Regions from separate parts of the Agarivorans sp. Alg241-V36 genome, predicted to be linked through region 1. Evidence: predicted binding sites of a transcription regulator. Region 1 holds the regulator's gene; each other region holds the start of a gene.
The links. The regulator sigma-54, encoded in region 1, starts transcription at its own class of promoters, with help from an activator protein. The targets are predictions, from matches to a motif close to GTTGGCACGNNNNTNGNNT.
Positions count from the first base shown of each region.

Region 2: G6R11_RS14435 (PEP-CTERM sorting domain-containing protein) is a predicted target of sigma-54. The motif match lies at 3,113-3,131, and genes of this name have one in related genera.
Region 3: G6R11_RS04100 (flagellar assembly protein T N-terminal domain-containing protein) is a predicted target of sigma-54. The motif match lies at 3,646-3,664, and genes of this name have one in related genera.
Region 4: G6R11_RS01075 (PEP-CTERM sorting domain-containing protein) is a predicted target of sigma-54. The motif match lies at 3,128-3,146, and genes of this name have one in related genera.

Region 1 is NZ_UNRE01000010.1:44,093-49,932, reverse strand. Features, by position in the region: gene lptC (LPS export ABC transporter periplasmic protein LptC) at 1-315, shown strand, start outside; gene lptA (lipopolysaccharide transport periplasmic protein LptA) at 341-820, shown strand; gene lptB (LPS export ABC transporter ATP-binding protein) at 820-1,545, shown strand; gene G6R11_RS19530 (RNA polymerase factor sigma-54) at 1,598-3,097, shown strand; gene hpf (ribosome hibernation promoting factor) at 3,122-3,409, shown strand; gene ptsN (PTS IIA-like nitrogen regulatory protein PtsN) at 3,418-3,861, shown strand; gene rapZ (RNase adapter RapZ) at 3,888-4,745, shown strand; gene G6R11_RS19510 (HPr family phosphocarrier protein) at 4,750-5,001, shown strand; gene mgtE (magnesium transporter) at 5,071-5,840, shown strand, end outside.
Region 2 is NZ_UNRE01000006.1:81,355-87,194, forward strand. Features, by position in the region: gene G6R11_RS14420 (DUF805 domain-containing protein) at 215-568, shown strand; gene G6R11_RS14425 (M48 family metallopeptidase) at 589-1,092, opposite strand; gene G6R11_RS14430 (DMT family transporter) at 1,174-2,115, opposite strand; gene G6R11_RS14435 (PEP-CTERM sorting domain-containing protein) at 2,431-3,060, opposite strand; gene yjeH (L-methionine/branched-chain amino acid transporter) at 3,228-4,493, opposite strand; gene G6R11_RS14445 (ABC transporter substrate-binding protein) at 4,597-5,238, opposite strand; gene nirB (nitrite reductase large subunit NirB) at 5,729-5,840, shown strand, end outside.
Region 3 is NZ_UNRE01000001.1:860,393-866,232, reverse strand. Features, by position in the region: gene flgA (flagellar basal body P-ring formation chaperone FlgA) at 1-661, shown strand, start outside; gene flgM (flagellar biosynthesis anti-sigma factor FlgM) at 739-1,062, shown strand; gene flgN (flagellar export chaperone FlgN) at 1,070-1,489, shown strand; gene G6R11_RS04115 (FlgO family outer membrane protein) at 1,734-2,480, opposite strand; gene G6R11_RS04110 (LPP20 family lipoprotein) at 2,539-3,015, opposite strand; gene G6R11_RS04105 (FlgO family outer membrane protein) at 2,996-3,580, opposite strand; gene G6R11_RS04100 (flagellar assembly protein T N-terminal domain-containing protein) at 3,687-4,829, shown strand; tRNA gene G6R11_RS04095 (tRNA-Arg) at 4,909-4,984, shown strand; gene galK (galactokinase) at 5,640-5,840, opposite strand, start outside.
Region 4 is NZ_UNRE01000001.1:224,874-230,713, reverse strand. Features, by position in the region: gene G6R11_RS01080 (efflux RND transporter permease subunit) at 1-2,946, shown strand, start outside; gene G6R11_RS01075 (PEP-CTERM sorting domain-containing protein) at 3,201-3,791, shown strand; gene G6R11_RS01070 (heavy metal-binding domain-containing protein) at 3,829-4,146, opposite strand; gene G6R11_RS01065 (Abi family protein) at 4,870-5,840, opposite strand, start outside.

The DNA.
Region 1 (5,840 bases):
TTAGTGTACCCAGATCCTAGCCAACCTGTATGGCAAATTGTAGCCGATCACGCTACAGTACAGCAGCAGCAAAATGTCATTTTAAATGACAATGTAGTAATTAAAAATTTGAGTCGAGGCGAGTACGTTCGCGACTTAATAACCGAAAGATTGGAGATCGATCTGCAAACAGAAACCATGAGCAGCGATCAACCTGTTACCGTTTATGGCCCTTCATACGAACTGTATGGCGTTGGCATGGACGGTGATTTAGCCAACGAAATAGTGACTTTATTAGATGATATCGAAGCGGTTTACCACAACCCACAAGAGTAAGTTAGCCCTTGCTGCTAGCTTGTTTATGCTTTCTTGGGGTTCACAAGCACTAGAAGACGACTTCAACAAACAAATTATTGTTGATGCCGACCGTCAACAGGTCAACATCAAAGAAAACCGAGTAACTTTTTATCATAATGTGGTGGTGACTCAAGGTTCGATAAAAATGCATGCCGAAGAACTTAGCGTTATTGGCAGTGAAGAAAAAGGCAGTGAAGTGATGATCGCCAAAGGCGAGCCTGCTACTTTTTATCAGTTACTTGATAGCGGTAAACCGATTGAAGCCGAGGCTAACGAAGTACGTTACGACTTAAAAAGCCAAACGCTAACGTTAACCACCAACGCTCAACTCAAACAAGAAGAGAGTTTGGTAAAAGGTAAAATGATCAAATACAGCATCAATAAACAAGAAATGGTGGCACAAGGCGACGAAAACAGCCGTGTAACTACAATTTTCCTGCCTCAGCAGATTGAAGACTTAACGCCTAAGGAAGACCAGCAATAATGAGTACCCTAATTGCTGAAAACTTAGCCAAGGCCTACAAAGGCCGCAAGGTAGTCAAAAACGTTAGTTTAAATGTAGAAACAGGAAAAATTGTCGGTCTACTGGGACCAAATGGTGCCGGTAAAACAACCACTTTCTACATGGTTGTTGGCCTAGTGCCACGCGACCAGGGCCGAATACTGATCGACGACGATGATATTTCCAGTACAGCCATGCACACTCGCGCACGCAAAGGCATTGGCTACCTTCCGCAAGAAGCCTCTATTTTCCGCCGTTTATCGGTTGAGAAAAACATTCTTGCAGTATTAGAAACTCGTAAAGACCTCGATAAAGAACAACAAATCGGTGCGTTAGACGATCTGCTGGAAGAATTTCATATTGGTCATATTCGCAAAAACCTCGGCATGAGCTTGTCGGGTGGCGAACGCCGAAGAGTCGAGATTGCCCGAGCGCTTGCGGCCGCCCCTAAGTTTATTTTGCTTGACGAACCCTTTGCAGGGGTAGATCCTATTTCTGTTATCGATATTAAAAAGATTATTGAACACCTGCGTGATCGCGGTCTAGGTGTACTCATTACCGACCACAATGTGAGAGAAACTCTCGATGTTTGTGAGCATGCCTATATCGTTAGCCAAGGCGAATTGATAGCCTCAGGAAAACCAGAAGAAATTCTTGAAAACGAGCATGTGAAACGAGTTTATCTCGGCGAACAATTCAAGCTATAGTTAAAGTGTAAGTTTTCAAAAACACAATAAGAAGAAGGAACAGCGGTAGTTAATGAAAGCATCTTTGCAGTTGCGTCTTGGTCAGCAGTTAACCATGACTCCCCAGTTACAACAGGCCATTCGCTTACTCCAGCTTTCAACACTGGATTTACAGCAAGAGATTCAAGAGGCTCTGGAAAGTAACCCTCTACTTGAGGCGGATGAGTCTCACGCGAGTGATGGTGACACAACTGACGCTAAATCAGCCAATGAGAAATCTACCGAAGCTGAATCCACCGCCGATATAGACAATAGTCAAATTGAAGCTGGCGATGCCATTAACCAAGAAACCGTCTCCGATGACTTACCGGTTGATTCCACTTGGGATGATATCTACAGCGCCAGTTCAGCCCCTGCTAGTTCTTCAAGCGGTGCGGCGAGTGATGACAACGACATGGTGTTTCAAGGCGAAACTGTCGATTCCCTGCAAGATCACTTGTTATGGCAAATGCAACTCACTCCTTTTAGCGAAGTGGACCAAGCCATTGCCTTAGCGATTATTGATGCGGTAGATGAATCCGGTTATCTCACCCAAGATTGCGAGCAACTGCTCGAAGGCCTGCGTTCTAGTGACAATAACGACTTAGACGTAGAATTAGATGAAGTAGAAGCGGTACTAAAACGCATTCAACACTTTGACCCTGTTGGCATTGCTGCCAGATCCTTGCAAGAATGTTTACTCATTCAACTAAGCCGTTTTGTCGAAGACACGCCATGGCTAGCAGAAGCCAAAGATGTAGTGTCCAACCACATTGATGTCTTGGCCAATCGTGATTTTCGTTTACTGGCACGCAAAACCAAACTTAAAGAAGATCAACTGCGCGAAGTTATGCGCTTGATTCACACACTTGAGCCGCGCCCAGGTAATGCCGTAGAGCCAAATCAAGCACAATATGTGATTCCAGACGTCTCGGTCATAAAGCGTCAAGGCCGTTGGGTTGTTGAACTCAACCCAGATGCAATGCCTAAACTACGCGTAAACTCTCACTATGCTTCGTTAAGTAAAACCTCTAATGCCACCGATACCCAGTTTATCCGTAGCCATTTACAAGAAGCTAAGTGGTTTATTAAAAGTATTGAAAGCCGTAACGAAACCCTATTAAAAGTATCCAACTGCATTGTTCATCATCAACAGGCATTTTTTGAATATGGCGAAGAAGCCATGAAGCCAATGGTACTGAACGATGTAGCCGAAGCCGTTGAAATGCATGAATCAACCATTTCCCGGGTTACCACCCAAAAATTCATGCATACACCTCGCGGTATCTTCGAGCTTAAATATTTCTTTTCTAGCCATGTGGCTACCGATGGTGGTGGTGAATGCTCATCAACTGCCATTCGTGCATTAATTAAGAAACTGGTAGCTGCCGAAAATACCAGTAAACCACTCAGCGATAGCAAAATTGCTGATATTTTGGCAGATCAGGGGATCAAGGTGGCAAGACGTACGATTGCTAAATATCGTGAGTCTTTAGCAATTCCACCTTCTAACCAACGTAAGAGCCTTATCTAAGGACAATAAAAGGGGAAGATATCTATGCAAATTAACCTTACTGGACACCACGTAGAAATAACTGAATCTTTGAAAGAATATGTCCACACCAAGTTTGCCAAACTCACCCGACGATTCGATCAGATTAACAATGTTCACGTCATCTTAAACGTAGAAAAACTAAACCAAATAGCTGAAGCGACATTGCACCTTAACGGCGGCGAAGTATTTGCAACCTCTGAGCATTCTGACATGTATGCCGCCATCGACAGTCTGATTGACAAGCTTGATCGCCAAGTCATCAAACATAAAGAAAAACTCAACAAACGTTAGTCACCCCAATGCAACTAAATAAAGTACTTAGCTTGGACTGCACTCAAAGTGCAGTTCAATGCTCTTCCAAAAAGCGCGCCCTAGAAATCGTTAGCGAACTAGCTGCCAAACAGCTTGATACCACTACCCAATGCATTTTCGAGAGCTTATTAAGTCGAGAAAAAATGGGCAGTACAGGTATTGGCCAAGGCATCGCTATTCCTCATGGCCGTATCGACAACCAACATCAAGCCACCGCGGTTTTCTTGCGTTGTGATCCACCCATTTCATTTGATGCTATTGATAATAAACCGGTAGATTTAGTTTTTGCACTATTGGTACCCGAAGATCAATGTAAGCAACATCTTAATACTCTTGCTCAAGTAGCTGAAAAACTTAACGATAAGCAAGTATGTAAACAACTTCGTTGTGCACAAAGTGATGACGAATTGTACGACATCATGGTAGCCTAATACTCTAATCAGCCTTAGGGATAATCATGGAACTGATCATCGTTAGTGGGCGCTCGGGTTCAGGAAAAACCGTCGCCTTAAGAGTATTAGAAGATCTTGGCTACTACTGCGTCGATAATTTGCCAGTAGTACTGTGGCAATCGCTTATCGATAACTTAATAAAGACCTATAGCAAAGTTGCCATCAGTATCGATATTCGTAACCTCCCTGATGAACTTTCTCCGGTTGGCCAACTCATTCGAGATGCCGGCCCCAAGGTAAATTTACTGAGTATCTTTTTAGATGCCAAAGACGAAGCGCTGATTCGCCGCTACAGTGAAACGCGCCGAGTTCACCCACTAAGTCGAAGCGACTTATCCTTGGCTGAAGCTATAGAATCTGAAACCGAGCTATTAGCGCCAATTTCTAGAAATGCTGATTTACGCATCGATACCTCACGTTTATCGGTGCATGAACTAAGCGGCTTGATTCGCTCGCGGGTTACTGGCGATCAACAGCAACAGCTGATTTTAGTATTCGAATCCTTTGGTTTTAAAAATGGCGTACCTAATGATGCAGACTACATGTTTGATGCGCGTTTTTTGCCTAACCCCCATTGGCAAGAGGAGCTGCGTCCACTTACCGGCTTAGACAAAGCCGTGCAAGAGTATTTGTCTGCGCAGCCTTTAGTTAACCAATACGTCGAGCAAATCAGCCAGCTATTAGAATCTTGGTTACCGCATTTGGAAGCCAATAACCGCGCCTACTTAACCATTGCCATTGGTTGTACCGGTGGTCAACATCGCTCGGTGTATGTCGCTGAGCAGCTGGCTAGCCACTTTAGCGCCCAGCGAAAAGTGCAACGACGTCACCGCACCCTGGAGCATCGCCTTGAAGCTCACTAGACAAATGGTTGTTAAAAACAAACTAGGCTTGCATGCACGCCCAGCAACAAAGTTAGTAGAACTAGCGCAACAGTTTGACGCTGAACTCACCATCATTGATGGCGAGAAAACCGCATCTGCCGCCAGTGTCATGGGCTTATTAGTGTTAGCCAGCGCCCAAGGAAGTACCTTAACCATTGAGTCGGAGGGAGCCGACGCAGAAGCCGCGTTGGATGCGGTACAAGCCTTGGTGGAAGCCAACTTCAACGAAGAATAAATCAATACGCAACAAAGCCGAGCTACAATTAGCAAGCGGTACATGCCAACAAAACAATAGGGATCGCTTATGCCTGAAGAGATGGAGTTAAACCCTAATCAGCACAAACGCTTACAGGAGCTAAATCAAGCTCTAGACAGTGGAATGTTCGTGCATGTTAGGCGCATGCTTCATCAAATGCCTCCCTGTGACGTAGCGCTATTGCTTGAATCCAGTCCACCAGCAGGGCGTAAAGTACTTTGGCAACTTACCGATCCAGAGCAACACGGTGAAATCCTCGAAGAGCTCAACGAAGATGTGATGGAAGGGCTACTTCAGTTAATGGCGCCAGAAACCTTGGCGGCAGCAACTGAAGGCATGGACACCGACGACATTGCTTACGTACTACGAAGCCTGCCAGACAGTGTTTACCAAGAAGTACTTGAGCAAATGGATGGCCAAGACCGGCATCGGGTAGAAGCAGCTCTAGCCTACCCTGAAGATACTGCTGGCAGTATTATGAATACCGATACCATTACCTTACGCGCCGACGTAAGCATAGATGTGGTATTACGCTATTTACGCTTGCGTGGCGAACTTCCCGAAGCGACCGACGCCTTGTATGTTGTCGATGAAGATGACTTGCTACTTGGCGATATTCCCTTATCTACCCTGCTTACCGTAAACCCTAACGTAAACGTGCGTGAAGTGATGGACGGCAACGCCGAAACCATTCACGTTGCCATGGATGAGGATGACGTAGCAGCATTATTTGAACGACATGATTGGATCTCTGCGCCGGTAGTAGATGAACAAGGTCGGTTGTTAGGGCGAATAACCATCGATGATGTAGTCGATAT
Region 2 (5,840 bases), on a different contig from region 1:
TGGTTATCACGCCATCTCGAGAGCTTAATCAATGCAAGAGGGTTTGCTTGCCAGTGGCAATTAGCCAATAGTTGAACACTTAACCTAGCTTATTAATCTCCTACTGATTTATATCATAGTTTCTTTTATAACAATGGCTTAACTTTATTTCGTGCTGGCGCAGTTTACGCCGGTTTTGGATTGGTTTAGTAAAAAAGAATATATAAGGAATACAATGGAATACTTTATTGGCGCATTAAAAAAATACGCAGATTTTTCGGGACGCGCTCGTAGAAAAGAGTACTGGATGTTCATCTTGTTCTACTTCATTTTTAGCATTGTAGCTAACATCATTGATGCGCTAATTGGCTTGCCACTACTTTCATTAATACTAACAATTGGTTTAATTGTGCCTAGCTTAAGTATTGCAGCGAGACGCTTGCATGATACTGGGCGCACTGGTTGGTGGCAGCTTATTGCACTTATCCCACTGGTTGGCGTTATTATCTTACTGATTTTCTTAGCTTCAGATAGTCACGACGATAATAACTATGGCGCGAACCCTAAAGCTGAAGGCGCGATGGCTTAGCCTTTGCTTTGATCGTTGGGCTAGTAGATTGGCCCAACTTCTTCTAATTGAGTTAGATAAACCCGCATATCAAATTCTAGTTGGTGATAGTTAGGCAACATGTGCTGGCAAAGCTGATAAAAAGCTTTGTTATGTTGTTTTTCTTTTAGGTGGGCCAGTTCGTGCACCACAATCATATTTAAAAAGTCTTCCGGCACTTTTTGAAACAAGCTACTGATTATTATCTCATTTTTACTTTTAAGTTTGCTTCCCTGCACCCTCGACACATAGCTGTGTAAGCCTAGGGCATGGTTCACCACATGGATCTTCTTGTCGTAAATCACCTTACTGAGAGGGGCCGATTTACGCATATATTGGCTTTTAAGGGCTAAGCAATAGTCGCGTAACGCTTTATCGCTGTAGATCTCATGAGTTGTTGGGTATTTGTTTAAGATAAACTCGGCCAAGCGTTGCTGCGTGAGCAAGTCTTCAATCCTGCTCGTGAGTGCTTCAGGGTAAGCGGCTAGATATTTAAGTGTAGTCATGAGATTAGCAGTAATAAGCAGATGCGGCAGTGTAACCTGAGAGTAAAACCAGGCATAGCCTAAGGCCATGCCCGGTTTGGTTTATTTTTTGTTTAACAGGGTAACGGCTACCACCACTAGGCTAATGCCAAGTAGTTGTAGTAAGCCAATGCTGTCACCTAGTATCCAGGCCGCCATAATTAAGGTAAACACTGGGCCAGCGCTGCCACTTATCGCGGTGCGTTGTGAGCCGATACGATTGATTGCCTCACTAAACAGAAATGAAGGGATCACCGTAGAAAACAGCGCCATGTAGCCAGCATACCAATACACTTGTGTTGGATAAGAAGCCAAAGAGGTAAAATCTCCCTGCAAGGCGAAATGGATGAAGATGGCTAGGCTTGCTGCAATCATCGCGATAAGCGTAAAGGCTTGGCTGCCAATTTTGGCCACAATGTTTTTGCTAAATACCAAGTAAAAAGCAAAACTAAATGCGCTCGCAACCACAAGGCTTGTGCCCCACAGGAGTTGCTGCCTATCATGTTGCCGGCCCATTTCACTCCACATCATTAAGCCTACACCGATCCAGCTTAGGGGAAGGGCCAGCACAACAATCAACTGCGGCTTTTGACGGTACACCCACCACGCCAACAAAATGGTAAAGCCAGGGTAGGCGTACAATACCACTCGCTCAAGCGGCGCCGATATGTACTGCAAACCGCTTAAATCTAGGAAGCTCGCGAGGTAGTACCCGACTATGCCTACAATTGACGCAAGCAATATATTCCCTTTTAGCTTTTGGTGCTCTAGTCGGCCTTGCTTCCACCAAAACATTGCCAGCAACAAGTAAATTGGCAGGCTAAAGGCCATTCGCAGGGTCATTAAGCTGGCGGGATCGATACCAAATTGGTAGGCAAGCTTGATCCAAATGCCTTTGAGAGAAAACAGCGCGGTGGCGATTAACGCTAAACTGAGCCCTTTGGCAGTTGCAGAAAGTTGGGGCATAGACGCGATGAAGCGAGAACCAGATTTACTAATATTCATATCCTTGCGTGCCTTGTATTAAGAGTTGCATAAGGCTACGAAGGGCAAAAGAGTCTGGCTGCGCTTCGCAGCCAGTGAAAAATATAACTAATCTTCACCGCTGCTAATAATAAGCAGCAGCCACAGCTTCGCCAAGGCAATAGCAGCGCCAAGTGGGCTTACATTGCTTGTTTGAGCAGGCTTGATGAAGATGAGTGTCATATCATTTCCTTGATGGTGAATCTTTAGCCTAGGGCAATTGCATGTTCGCCGCAAGCTGGAATTGAAACAAAAAAGCACCACGCTGAGGTGATGCTTTTTGTTTATCAATTTGAACTATTTTTTGACGCGGCGAGCGCTTAAGCCAAGTAATGCTAAAGCAAATATGGCCAAGCTTGAAGGCTCTGGCACTGTAGCTGGCGCTTGACCTAAGCTGTACTCAAAACCAATAGCACCAATATCGCTGGTGCCTGCTTCAGAGCTTACAGCATCGTTGTTGTTTAAGGTTTGGCGGATTAGTCGCGTAAAACTAATGTCATTGGCGCCAATAGTATGAGTGCTGTCTTGTGAATAAGGCGTTTCATTTAAGTCGTTATCATAGGCTAGGAAGCCCAAAATGGTGCCAGCAGCAATGTTTAGATTTAAATCAATCTTTGAACTTTGGTTTTCGAATAAACCAAGCTGAGTGAAGTCGGTAGTTGAGGCGCCAAACTCTGGAGGAGCTGCAGAAAACTGTAGAATTTGTAAATCGTAGTTTTGCGATACGCCAGAGCTGTTTAATAGCCAAATTGATTCAAAAGTCATGTCTTCTAAGGTTTCAAACCAGTAGCCGCGCTCACCAAAACCACAGCAACCGCCGCCGGTAGGGGTTGGCTCTACAATTACTCCTGCGCTTGCTGTACTTACAAAGGCAGACGACAGTAGCAGTATCGATGCAGCAAAAAAGCTTAAAAACCTGTTTAACATGTTGATTATATTCCTATTTGATATTGTGTCGCATAACTAAAGTCGACCAATAAAGCAGGAACTGCGCCAATTTATAATATTGTTTATTATCAATGTGTTACTTTTGCTTGTGAGTATATTGTATTAAGTTATGTAAAAACTTCTGACACTTTGAGCATGGGTGGCTTTTAATGCGGCTTTGCTGGCTTTAGGCGCCTTTGCAGTAGCTTAACTAGTTGCTGTATCGCTAAAAATACACAACATAATACTAATACGTAGATACTTTGCTGGCCTAAGGCCACTAACAATAGGCCACATAGCAGCATGCCTATAAGGGCTAGCACCCTAAAAAATCCACGAAGTAGAATCACGCCAGCCACCATGCTCAGTAGGTAGACCACGATGAAATTGCCATTGGCATAGCGAATTAACTCATCCAGTGGTAACTCAAATAACCAAGCCAGCACACAGCTTATCGCGCAAGCTGCAACAATGGTGCTTAGCGCATTCAGGGGTATTTTGTTTTTGGACAGACCCGCCAATGGCTTAAATACTTGCCCCTCATCAGCCATGCTCCAAAGTAGCCTCGCAAAACCTTGGATATAAATGTTAATGCTAGCGTAACAGGCTAAATAGCCAACAATGGCGGCAAGCCACTTGGCTTTTTGACCAAAGATAATCGCTACCAAATGCGGCAAAGATTGGGTATTGGCCAGCTGATCGCCATAGCTTGCGTATTTAAGCACTACTACTGATGTCGCCCAGTACACAGCGCCAGCAACAAATACGCCGAGCAATAAAGCGATGGGGAAGTCGCGCTCCGGCCGGCGAAACTCTTCGCCCATATGGGCAAAGGCCTCAATACCTACAAAGCACCAAAACATTACCGCTAAGGCAGGCACAATACTGGGAATGTCGATCTGCTCGGGCAAATGATAGTCGCTGGCTTCAACGCCACCTTGCCACCACAGCGCTGCCACTAAAAGCACGATGGCAATCGCAATTAAACTTTGAATATTGCCAGAGAGTTTAGCGCCACCCATGCCTAGCAACCACATGCTGAACAGTGTGCTTAGTTGAATTAACAGGGCCGTAGTGGGCGTGATGGTAAACACCGCCTGCCAAAAGCCCGTGGCCATTAGCAAGGCCGCGGGTAAACCCACTGGTAATACCGATATGAATAGAAAAGCCGTGAGTTTTTCTGCGCTAGGCCCCAACGCTTTAGCAACAAAATGTGCGGCTCCGCCGGCATGGGGGTAGCGCCTACCTAATGCTGCAAAGGTGAAGGCGATGGGCAGGACTAAGCTAATCAGCAATAACCATGCAAATAATGAGCTACGCCCAGCGATGCTGGCTGAAATGGCGGGAATTACAAATATGCCAGTGCCGAGTAAAGAGGTGGCAAGTAGTGCGATACCTTGGCTAATGCCAAGTTGTTTATTTAAGCGGCTCATGAATCTTCACTGCTAATAGATAAAGTGAAAGCATAACGCCAATCAAAGTATATTTAAGCAGTAAAAGTAGCGGAAAGTTACGGCAAATAGTCGGTGTTTGCCGTTAATTTAACGGTTTGGCCGAGTGTGATTTAAGCTGCAGTAATAGCTCGGCATAGCGCCCGCTAGCTTTAAGCTTTGCGAGACCTCGGTTAAATTGCAGCAAATAGTGCTGGTTTTCTGGATGTTGCTTCGAGAGCATCAAGCGGTAGTGACGCTGCTCCAATAGGGTTTCGGAATAGGTAATTTGATGAAATTCTGCGTCAGTTAAGTGATGAGTCATGTAGTGCAGGGCAACGGTTTTAGTTAGGGCTACGGCGTCGATACGTTTATACAATAAACGCTCAAACAGGCTCTGATAATCGCCAACCTTTTCTAAGGCAATGATATTGTTTTTTGTGGCTTCTTCTAAGCTTGGGTAAACAGAGAACATGGTGCCACCAATCCTAAGTCCGCCTAAGTCTTCTATTTTTTGCCAATTTACAGGTTTCGACTTTAAGGAAAACAATATCTCTTTATCGCTCACTATCGGGTCACTAAACCAAAAATGTTGATCACGTTGCTCGGTTTCAATCCACGCTAAGCTGCCGTGCCACTTAAAGCTTGCCGCGCCAAATCCGCGTCGAGCATACTCAAAGGAACGCTTCCAGGGGTAGTAACCGTAATAGGTATTTATGCCTTGCTGGGCGAAAGCTTCGCTAACCATTTGCGCGGCTATACCGCCTTTAGGCAAATTGATGGATAGATAAGGAGGCCACTCACCACTGGTTAAATTGATATTTCTAACAGCAAAAGCAGAAGTTGAAAACAGCCCTAATACACAAGCGAGCGTGCAAAATAAGCTGCAATAACATTTACTTAACCTTTTTATCATTCCCATTGTTGTTTGTTAACGTTTGCCTTTTCCAAGTGTAGCTGAGTGCTAAAAAACAGTGCTCAATTTTCAAACCAACTACCTATTTTGAGTAGCTTTGTAAAAAATATTTTGTTTATTTCACAAAATCAAGTTCGCCGACGAACGTGAATTTTGGCGTCATTTTATTACCCTAATGAAATTAAATTACAGAATTTGATGGCTTTATGTGCTCTATACCTCTTTAGGGTAGTTTAAAGTTGTTATTGATCTACATCATTCTTTTATTTTTGTTACATCCTATTATCCGCGCATTAATCTTACTTTTGTCGCTGGGAAATATATGAGCAAGTTGAAGCTAGTCGTTGTTGGTAACGGTATGGTAGGTCACCGTTATTTAGAAGATTTGGTCGACAAGGCTGACTTAAGCCAATTCGACGTAACAGTTTTCTGTG
Region 3 (5,840 bases), on a different contig from region 1:
TTCACTCTTATTATTTTGTTTTAGTCTTACTGCTCACACTAGCGAGCGGCATTCGCAGCTTGAAAAAGCAGCAGTAGATTTTGTTCGTTCGCAAATAACTTACGACAAGAGTCAAAAAATTGAGCTTACCGCTAATCAGTTAGATGATCGGGTCGCTATTCCAGATTGTTCAACACCTTATCGTTATAGCTTAGCCAATGGTGAAATACGCCGAAATACTAGTGTATTAGTCACTTGTGATGAGCAAGCAAACTGGCGCATATATATCCCAGTACGTAAACAAGTCTTGCTAGCTGTAGTGGTTGCGGCCTCTCCAATTCAAGAAGGAGCCGCCTTAACCAACTCACAACTCACTATGACCTTTTTGCCAGAGAACCGCTTACGCGGGAGCTACTTCACTGAGCTAAGCCCCTTAGTTGGTGCTAAACTTAGACGAGCAATGCGTAAAGACCAAATTATAACTGGGCGCGATATTTGCATAGTTTGTAAAGGTGATGCTGTTACCATCTCTGCAAACGCAGGTGGACTGAATGTAACAACCCAAGGAACCGCTTTATCTAGCGGCACTATCGGTGATAACATTCGGGTTAGAAATAATCAGTCTCAGCGTCTGGTCACCGGCCGAGTAAAGGCAGTTGGATTAGTTGACGTAAAACTTTAAATTTTTTCTAAAGTTTTACCAAAGCAAGCCGATAGCTATATTGAATACGAAAAATTGATTAACTGTGGGGCGCCATTATGGCTTTAAATATTAACAACTTAGGTGGAAACCGTCCTAGTCAACTAGACTCAAATCGAGTTGCTGACAAAGGCACAAAAGAAAGCGCTGAACAACGTTCAACCGCTGGTTCTGCTGCAGCCCAGGATTCAGTTATGCTTACAAACGAAGCACAACAACTAAACCGTATTCAGCAGAATTTGCTCAGTGATTCAGATAGCAGAAGCTCGAAGCTCGAATCAATTAAGCAAGCGGTGGCCGATGGTACTTATCAAGTAGATGCCAATAAAGTTGCACAGAAAATGGGTGACTTTGAAAGTGAGTTTAATAAAGCACTTGGATAATTAGCCTATGTTCGCCCCACTACTGAATACTCAAGAGCAGCAACTCACCTTGCTGCTTTCTCTTTTGGAACAAGAAAAAGTAGCTCTTGAACAAGACGACACCATTGCACTCTATGCCGTCGCCGAACAAAAAGAGCAAGCACTGGTGCTAATAGCCAGTGCTGATGAAGAGATCGCAGCCTCTTCGGAGAAGGAACAACTAAACTCTGATCCCCAGTTTGCTCAACAAGTAGAAACCATCAAAGATTTACTTGCTCAATGCCAAGAGCGAAATGAGTTAAATGGCGAGATAATCAAAGCCAGCAATGAAAAGGTCAGGCAGCTAAGCGCGGTCATTGATCAGCTGCAAAACCAAAATGCCTCTACCTACGATAAGCTAGGTAAAAAGCACAGTTCACAACGAATGGGCAAAGGCTTTAAAGCTTAAGCTTTAGAACGTTCTTCAATAAGAAAATCACTTCGTTTTGAGATAACAGGCCTTCTCACATTAGCTTTGTCTGAAGTATCTCCCCTACCTAAACCTAAACCTAAACCTAAACCTAAACCTAAACACACTACTACATGTGCTTAGTGGTCCAATGCTAGTGTGCTTAAATAAACCACCAACTCAAAAACAACAAAACCCCAGCCAAAGCCAGGGTTTTGCTTGTAACAGTAATAGACGAAATTAACTAACCACGCTCACCCGTCGGCATCTTAGTTTTACTGGCTTGTTTACGCGACTCAATAATCATTACTCCATCTCGCTTAACCGGAGCAGGCACTTTGCTTTGGTAAACTTCGTTAGGAATAAGTTCTTGAGCGGAAGCAACCACAACTTTTGACTGCGCGCCAACAATGCGAGCATTCACCAATATGCCTTGATTTGATTTGCTAAAGGTACCAACTAACAAATATTCAATCGGCAAGCGCTTTGATAACTCTTTTACGTTACGGCTATATACAAAATCACCTTCTTGAGTAATGCGGATAAAACCGGTTGTTTTGTAGTCAATCACAGAAAAGCCGCTTTGCTGCATTTCATAAACAAAGCTTTCGGCTAGTTGCATACCAAACAAATCAGTAGTGCGAAGGTTGTCTAGAGGGACAAAAGACGCCACGCCAATAGGCGTATCTGCATTCACATAATGTGAACTAGATACTAAGCGTTGCGACATTAAATTTACATAATCGGTAAGCGAGTGTTGCACGTCGGGGTCGCTCATGTCAGGCCCCTCTGGCTGAAGCGAACGGCTTTGCATTCCGCTTAAATACAGCTGACCATTCTCGTCAACGACACCTTCCATATAGTGGGAATTGTGAGTATGCGCTGCGTGGTGTTTTGAGCCATCGTACACCACGACCTTCTGCATCGAGGGTGAGCTAGAACAGCCCACCAGCATTGAAGTAGCCAAGGCTACTAAAGATATACCTTTCATGTCGCTTCCTTAATCGTCTATTACGCTTAAAGTATCGGCCAGAAAGGTAAAATCTTTACTAAAAATGAACGGTTTTTTGACTCTCTAAGTGACGGGTTGGCGCCATGGACATAGTAACACGATAAACCTCTCTAAAATCCAGTTGCAACTCAGTAACATACACATCGTCAACTGCATAGGCATTAATTACTTTAGCGCCTCTAATTACCCCAGCAACCGAGGCAGCTAAGCGCTCATTGCCAAGCACCATATCGCTAACCGTTGCCGAGCTATCAATGTGTTGACCGTAAACTTGTTCAGAAAGCTCACGATAAGCATCCAATTTAGAGGCTTTCATCGCACGCAATTGCTTGGCGCTCATGTCAGCCCCACGCTGTTGGCTAATAGGTGCATAACCAACGGCATTAACCACGGTAAAATCGCCTGGAGGTTCATAGGTCCATTCAACTTGTTTAACTTGAGTAGTTGGCGTACAGGCTAATAACAGCAATACCGCTAAACTAATAAACCACGATCTAAAGTACAGTTTGTTCATGACGCTGCAAGCTCCCATTTACACTAGTCACACGCGGAGAGGTGGCTCCCGCCATATTGGGGATAAATTGATACGCCGCCGACACCACCGCTTGACTAGATAATTCAACTAAACGCAGATTTACATGCCTTCCTGAGGTAGTTCGCTGAAAACTACCCACCACCACATAGGTGATTTCCATTTCAGTTCTCAATAATTCAGCATCTCGAGACAAAGAGAACTCGCCAAAACCAGGGTCCATTTGCAACCTACCGGTTAAGCGCGGCTCTACCATGTTTACGCCTTCTTTAGACAAAGCGGCAAACATTGCCTCTGCCACTTGCCGCCCAAACGCATCACTCGATTGCAAGTTATCTAAATCCACTACCGTGCTCACGGCAACAGAATCAGTTTCAATTAGGTCTACATCATCGGTAAGTTGCTTGGACAAGCTATCTACATGCACATACAACGCGGCATCTTGCTGCTCGCGCGCCTCTACATAAGGGTAATTTGAAACATGGTGTAAACTGGTATTGCATCCTTGTAGCGCTACCAGCACAATAAGTAATGTCGTATATCGCATATCAATCTCCTCCGACTCCACTGTTCCTAGCAATAACTGTTCCAGTCAAAAAAATAACGTTTTATTTGGGTACGGTTATTGCTTTGCCTTGGGATAGGAGGGCCTTATGAAACAGATAATTCTTATAGCTGGGCTGCTAATTAGCATGTCAGCACAGGCAATATGGTACGAGGCTAAAGGCCAAGCCACCATCGTAAATAACGACTTTGAGCAAGCCAAAAGTTTAGCCACACAAGATGCGGTTAAGCAGTTATTGTTGTATTCGGGAGCGTCTGTTACCAGTATCAGCAAAGTCTCTGGTGGGCAGCTCACACTAGATCAAATTGAAGTGGTATCGAAAGGCTCGTTGCACAACTTAACTGTGCTAGATGAAGGTAATCACGGCCAGCAATACTATATTATCTTACAAGCCGACGTTTTTCCGGCCACCAGCCAATGTAAAGCCAGTGGTTATAGTAAAAACATGTTGCTACTCCCTCCCTTCTTAAAGCAACAGCATCAAGCGCGTGTTGGCCAACTACAAGAATTGTCACCGGCTATTGAACAACGAACCTACGACATTGCTCGTCAGGTGAGCAATCAGTTCAACGTAAAACCCCCACCAAAGTTACCCTTAAACTATTACAAGCCGGGGGAGCATAACTACAAGGGCATTAAAGATGTTGCCGATCGGTATGGCGCGCAATACCTGCTTGGCTTAGAAATCGAAAACATTTCGCTAGACCAAGTACACAAACCTAAATTTATTAACCTTAGCTATCCTCAACGTTACTTTGTGGTTAACGCCAGGGTATACAACGCCATAGATCTAGAAGAAATATACAACAAGCGCTTTTCGGTAAATGCGCCTTGGGAATTTGATGCCAGAGAAGTGGTATCCCCTCACTCAGCTGAGTTTTGGTTATCGTCCTATGGAGAAACCGTAAATTCTACCTTGCAACAAGTGGTGACAGAAGTAGATGCCCTACTCGCTTGCCAGCCCCTGCAAGGCAGTGTTGTTAAAGTTCTTGGACCTGATCGCTGGCAAATTAATTTAGGTAAAGCAAACCAGCTTAACCGAGGTATGCTGCTAAGCCTTATCCATCAAAACTATCATTGGGGCAACTGGGATATTCCGCGCCAAGAACAAATCATCGCTGATAGCATGGTAAGAATTGAGCAGGTTTATCAAGAGAGCGCAATTGTGGTTGCGGTGGACCCAAGCATGACTGCCAACATCCAACTTGGTGACTTAGTAAGCAAACAGTAAGGCTTGGCTTTTCATAAGCTTAAAGCTGAGTATAATGAAACCGCACATTAGCAGTAATAGTGTGCGCACCTTACTTTGCGTCCCCTTAGTTCAGCTGGATAGAACAAGGACCTCCTAAGTCTTAGACACAGGTTCGAATCCTGTAGGGGACGCCAGCATCTACAACATAAGATGCGCTCCAGCCCCTTAACTTTTGTCAATTGTCTATCTGCGACAGATTCAGTTTTCGTTAAGCTAAGAGCTTCTTCTAACAAATTAGCTACGCAGCTTCCTTGGTACATTCGTTTTCTGCTGCTTTACGTGCTGCGATTGCTTCATCTTGCTTTTTGAAACAGCCCAAATGCCTGCGCTTTCCTTCGATAAATATATGAGCCATCCATAGTGCGTCGCGTTTGTGAAAACTTACACCCTTCATACTGTTACCTCTTCGTTCTATATTCCGGTGCCTTTAAAGCAAAACTCGTTAACCAAGAACATGAAGCAATTTCTGTTGCTACTTTCCTACACTGTTAACTTTTTAGTCAGTATTTTACTTAGGGCACAAAAAAAGCCGCCCTCGGGCGACTTCCTGTCTATGGTTTACGTCAGAGTTCCCTCTAACTAGACCTTGATATTAGCACTTAGCCGCTGGGCCACAAATGTATATCTCTTATACGCTAGATGAATTACATAGTTCAATTGCATAGTTCAATACAATCAAATACCTAGTTTTAAAATAGCCATCCGCTTATGCCGTTCTCAAGTTCTGATTAGCCCGCCTGAAAACAAAAAGCCTCGAATACACCAAGGCTTTACATTAACAGTTTGGCCTTAAATAGCGCCTGCACCTGGCATGGCTTTGCAAACGTAAATGCTTTCTTTTAACCCAGTAAGCGCTTGATACTTTTGCTCCACGGCTTGGCATACATCATCCACAAGCGCCGGTGGCATAAGCGCTACGATACAGCCACCAAAACCGCCGCCAGTCATCCTGACGCCACCTTCCGCACCAATGACTTGTTTTACAATATC
Region 4 (5,840 bases), on a different contig from region 1:
GCCTACCCAGGCGGTACCGCTAAACAAATTGACCAAAGCGTAACCCAACGTATTGAGCAAGCCATCGCTGATTTAAGTGGCATCAAACAAATTGTTAGCGAGTCTTCAGCTGGCTTTTCTCAAGTGCGCGTGCGCAAAACTTCTGGCACCGAACTAGACCGCCTAATAGAAGATGTTCGCAACCGAGTAAATGCGATAGCAAACTTCCCCGTGCAAGCCGAAAGCCCGCAGATAAGCCGAGATGAATTCACCAACCTTGCTGCCTTTGTGATTATTTCAGCCCCCCGACCCGACCAACAATTACAGCCAATTGCCCGCCAAGTAGAGCTAGCACTTAAAAAACACCCCAAAATTGCCAAGGTAAGCAATTGGGGGGCGCGCATGCCTTTAATTGTGATAGAGCCAAAACTAGAGCAGCTTAAAAACTATCGCCTAAGCCTAGAAGACTTATCTTCGCGAATTGAACAAATGTCTATAGAAACCCGCAGCGGCGAGCTTAAAAGTGCTCGCGGCCGCATGGTATTGCGCGGCGATGGTTACGCCGACAACTTGCAAGAGTTAAAGCAGCTGGGCATTTTATCTAGCCCCACGGGCAGCGTAAACCTCGGCGATTTGGCCCACGTTTATCGTGACTATGAAGCCAGTGGCTCAATAGTGCGCAATAATGGTGAATCTGCCATTGCACTGCTCATTAGCACCAGCCAACAAGACAACCTGCTAGAAGTAAGCCAAGCAATTAAACAAGTGCTAACCCAACAGGCTGAGCGCTTACCGCAAGATGTAAGTCTATCCACCATGGCCGATATGGCACCTTATATTGAGGACCAGCTAAGCCGCTTAAGCAACAACGCCTGGCAAGGCTTACTGATTGTATTAATCCTGCTGGGCATTTTCTTAGAGCTAAAAGTGGCGTTTTGGGTGGCCATGGGTATTCCAGTCGCTATCGCGGGTACCTTCGCCGCCATGGGTTTTATGAATTACAGCATTAACGACATCACCTTGTTTGGCATTATTTTGGTGCTAGGTATTTTGGTGGATGATGCCGTGGTGGTGGGCGAAAGCATTCATGAGCAACGCAGCAAAAGCAAACATCCACTCAAGGCCGCGTGGCAAGGTTTAGAGTCGGTTTCTGTTGCCACCGTATTTGGGGCGCTTACCACCATTGCCGCCTTCTCACCAATGTTATGGATAGACAATGAACTAGCAAAATTGCTTGCCAGTTTTTCTGCGGTGGTTATTTTTGCGCTGCTGTTTTCGCTTATCGAAAGCAAACTCATTTTGCCAGCGCATTTAGCGGCGATTCGCTATCGCTCCAATCGCCAACAAGCTTCTTGGTTTAACAAGCTGCAGCAACTAGCGCAAACGGGGCTAAATCGCTTTAGCCAAAACATTTATAGCCCCATTTTGAGCAAAGCTATTGATAACAAAACCGCTACTTTGATTAGCTTTTTTGCCTTGGTACTTTTGGCCTACGGCTTTTGGTCCACGGGGCTTATTCGCAGCGCCATCTTTCCCGAAATTCCTGGCCGCTATATTAGTGCTAACGTTAGCTTGGAAGACGGCGCCCCACTCCCACTCCAACAAAAAACCTTGTTTCAACTCGAGCAAAGCGCCTTACAGCTGAATCTGCAAGTTCAGCAACAATACCAGCTAGACCAGCCACCCATCGAAAATTTACTGATTTGGTCAGACGGCTATGGCTCGGTAGAAGCCACCTTGGAAATCAGCAATCAAGCACTCACCAGCCTGCCCAATAATCTCCTGCTCAATACATGGCGAGAGCTAAACGGCACAATTGAAGGCGCTTACTCTAGCGAGTTTACTGCCGACGATGAGCCAGCAGGCGGAACCAGCCTTGCCATTAGTGCCGAAGACCGACAGCTGGCAGTACTCGCAGCCAGCGCGCTTAGCCAACAAGTTAGTCGCCTCGCGGGCGCACAAGATGTTCGCCACAACGCCCGCGGTGGTAGCCAGCAATTGCGTATCGAGCTTAACGACTTTGGGCGTCTACTTGGCTTAACCCAACGGCAATTGGCACTGTTCGCTGGCGGCGCCTTTGGAGAGCGCGAGATCCACCGACTATTGCAACAAGGCCAAGAAACTAAAGTAATTGTGCGCTACAACCACAGCCAAAAAACCACCACTCAGCAACTGCTTGCTACGCCAATATTCTTAGAAAATGGCGAATCATTAATGCTGGGCGACGTTGCCACTTTGCATTTTGAACAACATGCAGAGGTGCTATACCGACGCAACCAAGAGCAAGTGGTGAACCTATACTGGCGACAAGATCGTAGCATTCAATCTCCCGAAGAAGTACTGGCCAAATTACAGCCAATCTTTAAAGACATTGAGCAACGCTACCCTGGGGTAAGCATTAAACCCGATGGCGAGTTTGAAGAGTTAGGCGAGGTACAAGCAGGCTTTAAATCAGCCATGATCATGACATTAGTGCTGATTTATATATTGTTGGCAGTGCCTTTAAAATCCTATTGGCAACCAATGATAATAATGGCAGTGATCCCCTTTGGCTTTGCCGGCGCAATATTTGGCCACGGCTTAATGGGCCTGCCGCTAAGTATTTTATCGATGTTTGGCATGATGGCGATGACCGGCATCGTAGTTAACGACTCGCTGGTACTCATTACCCGCTTTAACCAATACTACCGAGCGGGAATGCCCTTAAAACAAGCCTTAATCAAAGCTGGTACTAGCCGAGTACGCGCGATATTTTTAACCACCATCACCACCGTGTGCGGCCTGCTGCCTTTATTACTAGAAAGCGCCGAGCAAGCTCAATACCTAAAGCCAGCGGCGGTATCATTGGTATTTGGCGAGCTATTTGCCACTGGCGTTACCTTGGTGATCATCCCTACTTTGCTTGGCGTATTTACCCGCCGAGATGTGGCTAAGCTAGCCCCTAAAGTGGCGGTATTTAACTCTTAATGCCAAAGCCAATAAAGGCCGAGTTTGGCCTTTATTGGCTTAGTTTAGCCGCTGCTTCCTTGTACAAAAAACCAACAAATGATAGTTCAATTAATAACCATAGGTGACTGATTTATTTACACTTTTTTATAGCCCAAATCCACCAAACTCCATAAGATGCTGAATTTAATAGATTTTTTATTTGGGCTCGATTTGTGCATATACGGGCGGTGAAAGAATGAGTCTTTCAAGAAATGAATTACAAAGGAAGTAATATGAATATGAAGACGTTAAAGGCATTTATAGCTTTGTTAGCTATATCATTTAGCGGTTTTGCAAATGCTGGTTTGATTGAATTTGAATACACCGGCACAGGCTCTGGCACCATTGGTGGTCAAGCATTCACTGATAGCTTTTTTACCATCACAGAGTATTCCAACACAGATGACCTTCAATCTTGTAGTGCTACCTGTCAATACATCGATGCCATTAGCACCACAATTACTATCGATAATGTCGGCGTGTTCGATTTTGTCAGCGGCACTCGAACTTTCGTTACCAACGGAATCTTAGGTCTTTCTAGAGCAGGTCAATCGGGTATGGATCTGTATAACGTTTTTAACGTTGGCAGCTACGACCTATTAACAGCCCTCGATACCGTTGTTGATAGCGTATCATTTCTGCAGTGGAACAGAAGCCCTAGTGTGAACACAAGCGGCGGCAAACTAGTATTTAACAATGGCGATACAACTGGAACGTTCCAAGCGAGATTTAACAGCCCAGCTACTGTTACTGAGCCAACTACATTAGCCATCTTCGCTTTTGGTTTACTAGGCTTAGCTGCAAGTCGATTCAAAAAAGCTTAACTATTTAAACATCACTAAAAGGCTGAACTTTCGGCCTTTATTGACTTAGTTTAACCGCTGTGCCAAACACCATAATTTCTGAAGAACCATCCATAATCGCGCTAGTGGTAAAACGAATGCCCACCACTGCATCGGCACCTTTGTTTTGGGCGCTTTCTACCATGCGCTGAATCGCCACATCTCGCGCTTCGCTAAGCATCTCGGTATAACCACGAATTTCGCCACCAACAATGCTTTTAAAACCCGCCATAATGTCGCGACCAATGTGTTTAGACTGCACCACACTGCCAGTCACCACGCCTAATACTTCACTAGTTGGCTTACCGGCTATTGATTCTGTAGTAGTAAAAATCATCTTGATTCCTTAGGTAAGGGAGCTTGTCTTTTCCTTTGGAATGATAGCTTAAAAGCAAAGCTTCCAGTACTTTCAGCCCGTTCTCGTTTGATATGCTGGCAGAGCTTAGTTAAGCAAAAAGAAAGGTCGCCCTGCATTATCTTTATCCTTCGTTGCTCAGTGGGCAAGCGCGCATACGCAACTCGCTACGCTCAAACAGTGCTCAGCTTGATCGCTTGTTACTTCCGCGACTCGGCGTCAATGAAGGAAGTAAGCTGGACTAATAAACACATGCCTGCCCCTTTATGTGTTAGCTATAGAGTAAAGGCTTTCGCCTACGGCGACGTCATTAAGCTTTGACGAGCAAAGAAAAACGAAGCAAAAAGAAAACTCGCCCCGCATCTTCTTAGATCCTGCGTTGCGCATTCACAAGGGCGTTGAAGTAACTCGCTACGCTCAAACAGACTTCAACTCTGCTCCCTTGTTCATTTGCGCTACTCGGCGAAGATGATGGGATTGAAAAGCACAATCTTGGCTATCGAGTGTGTGAAACTTTTTTGCCCCATTATCATTTACGAGCTAGGTTCAGACTTCTGTAATCAACCAGTATTAACCCAAAAAATACTCATGTGCTAACAAAATAAAATGTGCAGTCAAAATGCATTTTTATTCTGGTTTGTGAGTCGCTTCGGGGACAAAAGCGCCTTAGATAAAGGTCATCAAACTCAGATTTCAAGACTGGGTTTAATCAAGTTCGAAAAGCAAAGGTTCTTGCTTCCACTCCGTAGGAAAGCCCATTGCAGATATAAAACGATTGGCTATCGGATATTTATCAAATAAGTGGGCTAACGCAGGCCCAAGCTTTTCGTCAAATTTAAGCCCTGAGTGTATTCGTTGCAACGCAATTACCGAAGTATATAAGCGGTTCAACTGATCTTCTTCCCGTTTGTTTGGATTTGGTCGAGTTCTTACCAAAGGAATGGCGTTGCTCATAATGCGCTTGATACCGTTTGGTGCATGTAAGTTACGTGAGAATAGGCGCGTGTGATGGCCGCAATGATTGCGAACTTGTTGCAGGGCTCCCATCCATGAGCAAAGTGAAGTGAACTTTTCAACATCGAGTTTTTTCTTCGCAAATCGGTCTAGTTTTAAGTCGCGAACAGATTCAAGGCTTAAGCTTTGCATAAGATTTACTAGATTGCCGAATGTCATCAGTTCAATAGCTACCCAACCCGGAGGAAGATCTCGGTAGAATGGACAAAACTCGTTGTAATACTTTTTTTGATAATGTTGTGCAAAAAGTTCCTGTGAGCCTATAAACATATCGCGAACTCGGCTAACGGTTTTGACTTGGTTACCATTATTTACAAACAAGGCTGAATCTAGATACCAGAAAGGGTTGTTTGTTTGATTTGTCATCCATTGGTCAAAGGAAGAGCGAACTCCAACTTCAACTTTTTCAATTATATTAAAGAGATAACTACGCAGCTCAGCGTCAAATTGATAGAGTTCGTAGCCATGAGAAAAAAATGTATCGCCATTATACATCTTTGTTTCGGGATCTTGGAAAGGTGATAAATAAGCCTTAAAGCGATAATAACTGCAACGACTTAGGATATTGGCAGCGAACTTTTTAGCTTGCTCATCTTCAAATTTTAAACCTTGCTCTGCTAGCTTGGTGCAAAGTTGTTCACTGGTAAGGTAAGGTTTTCTGT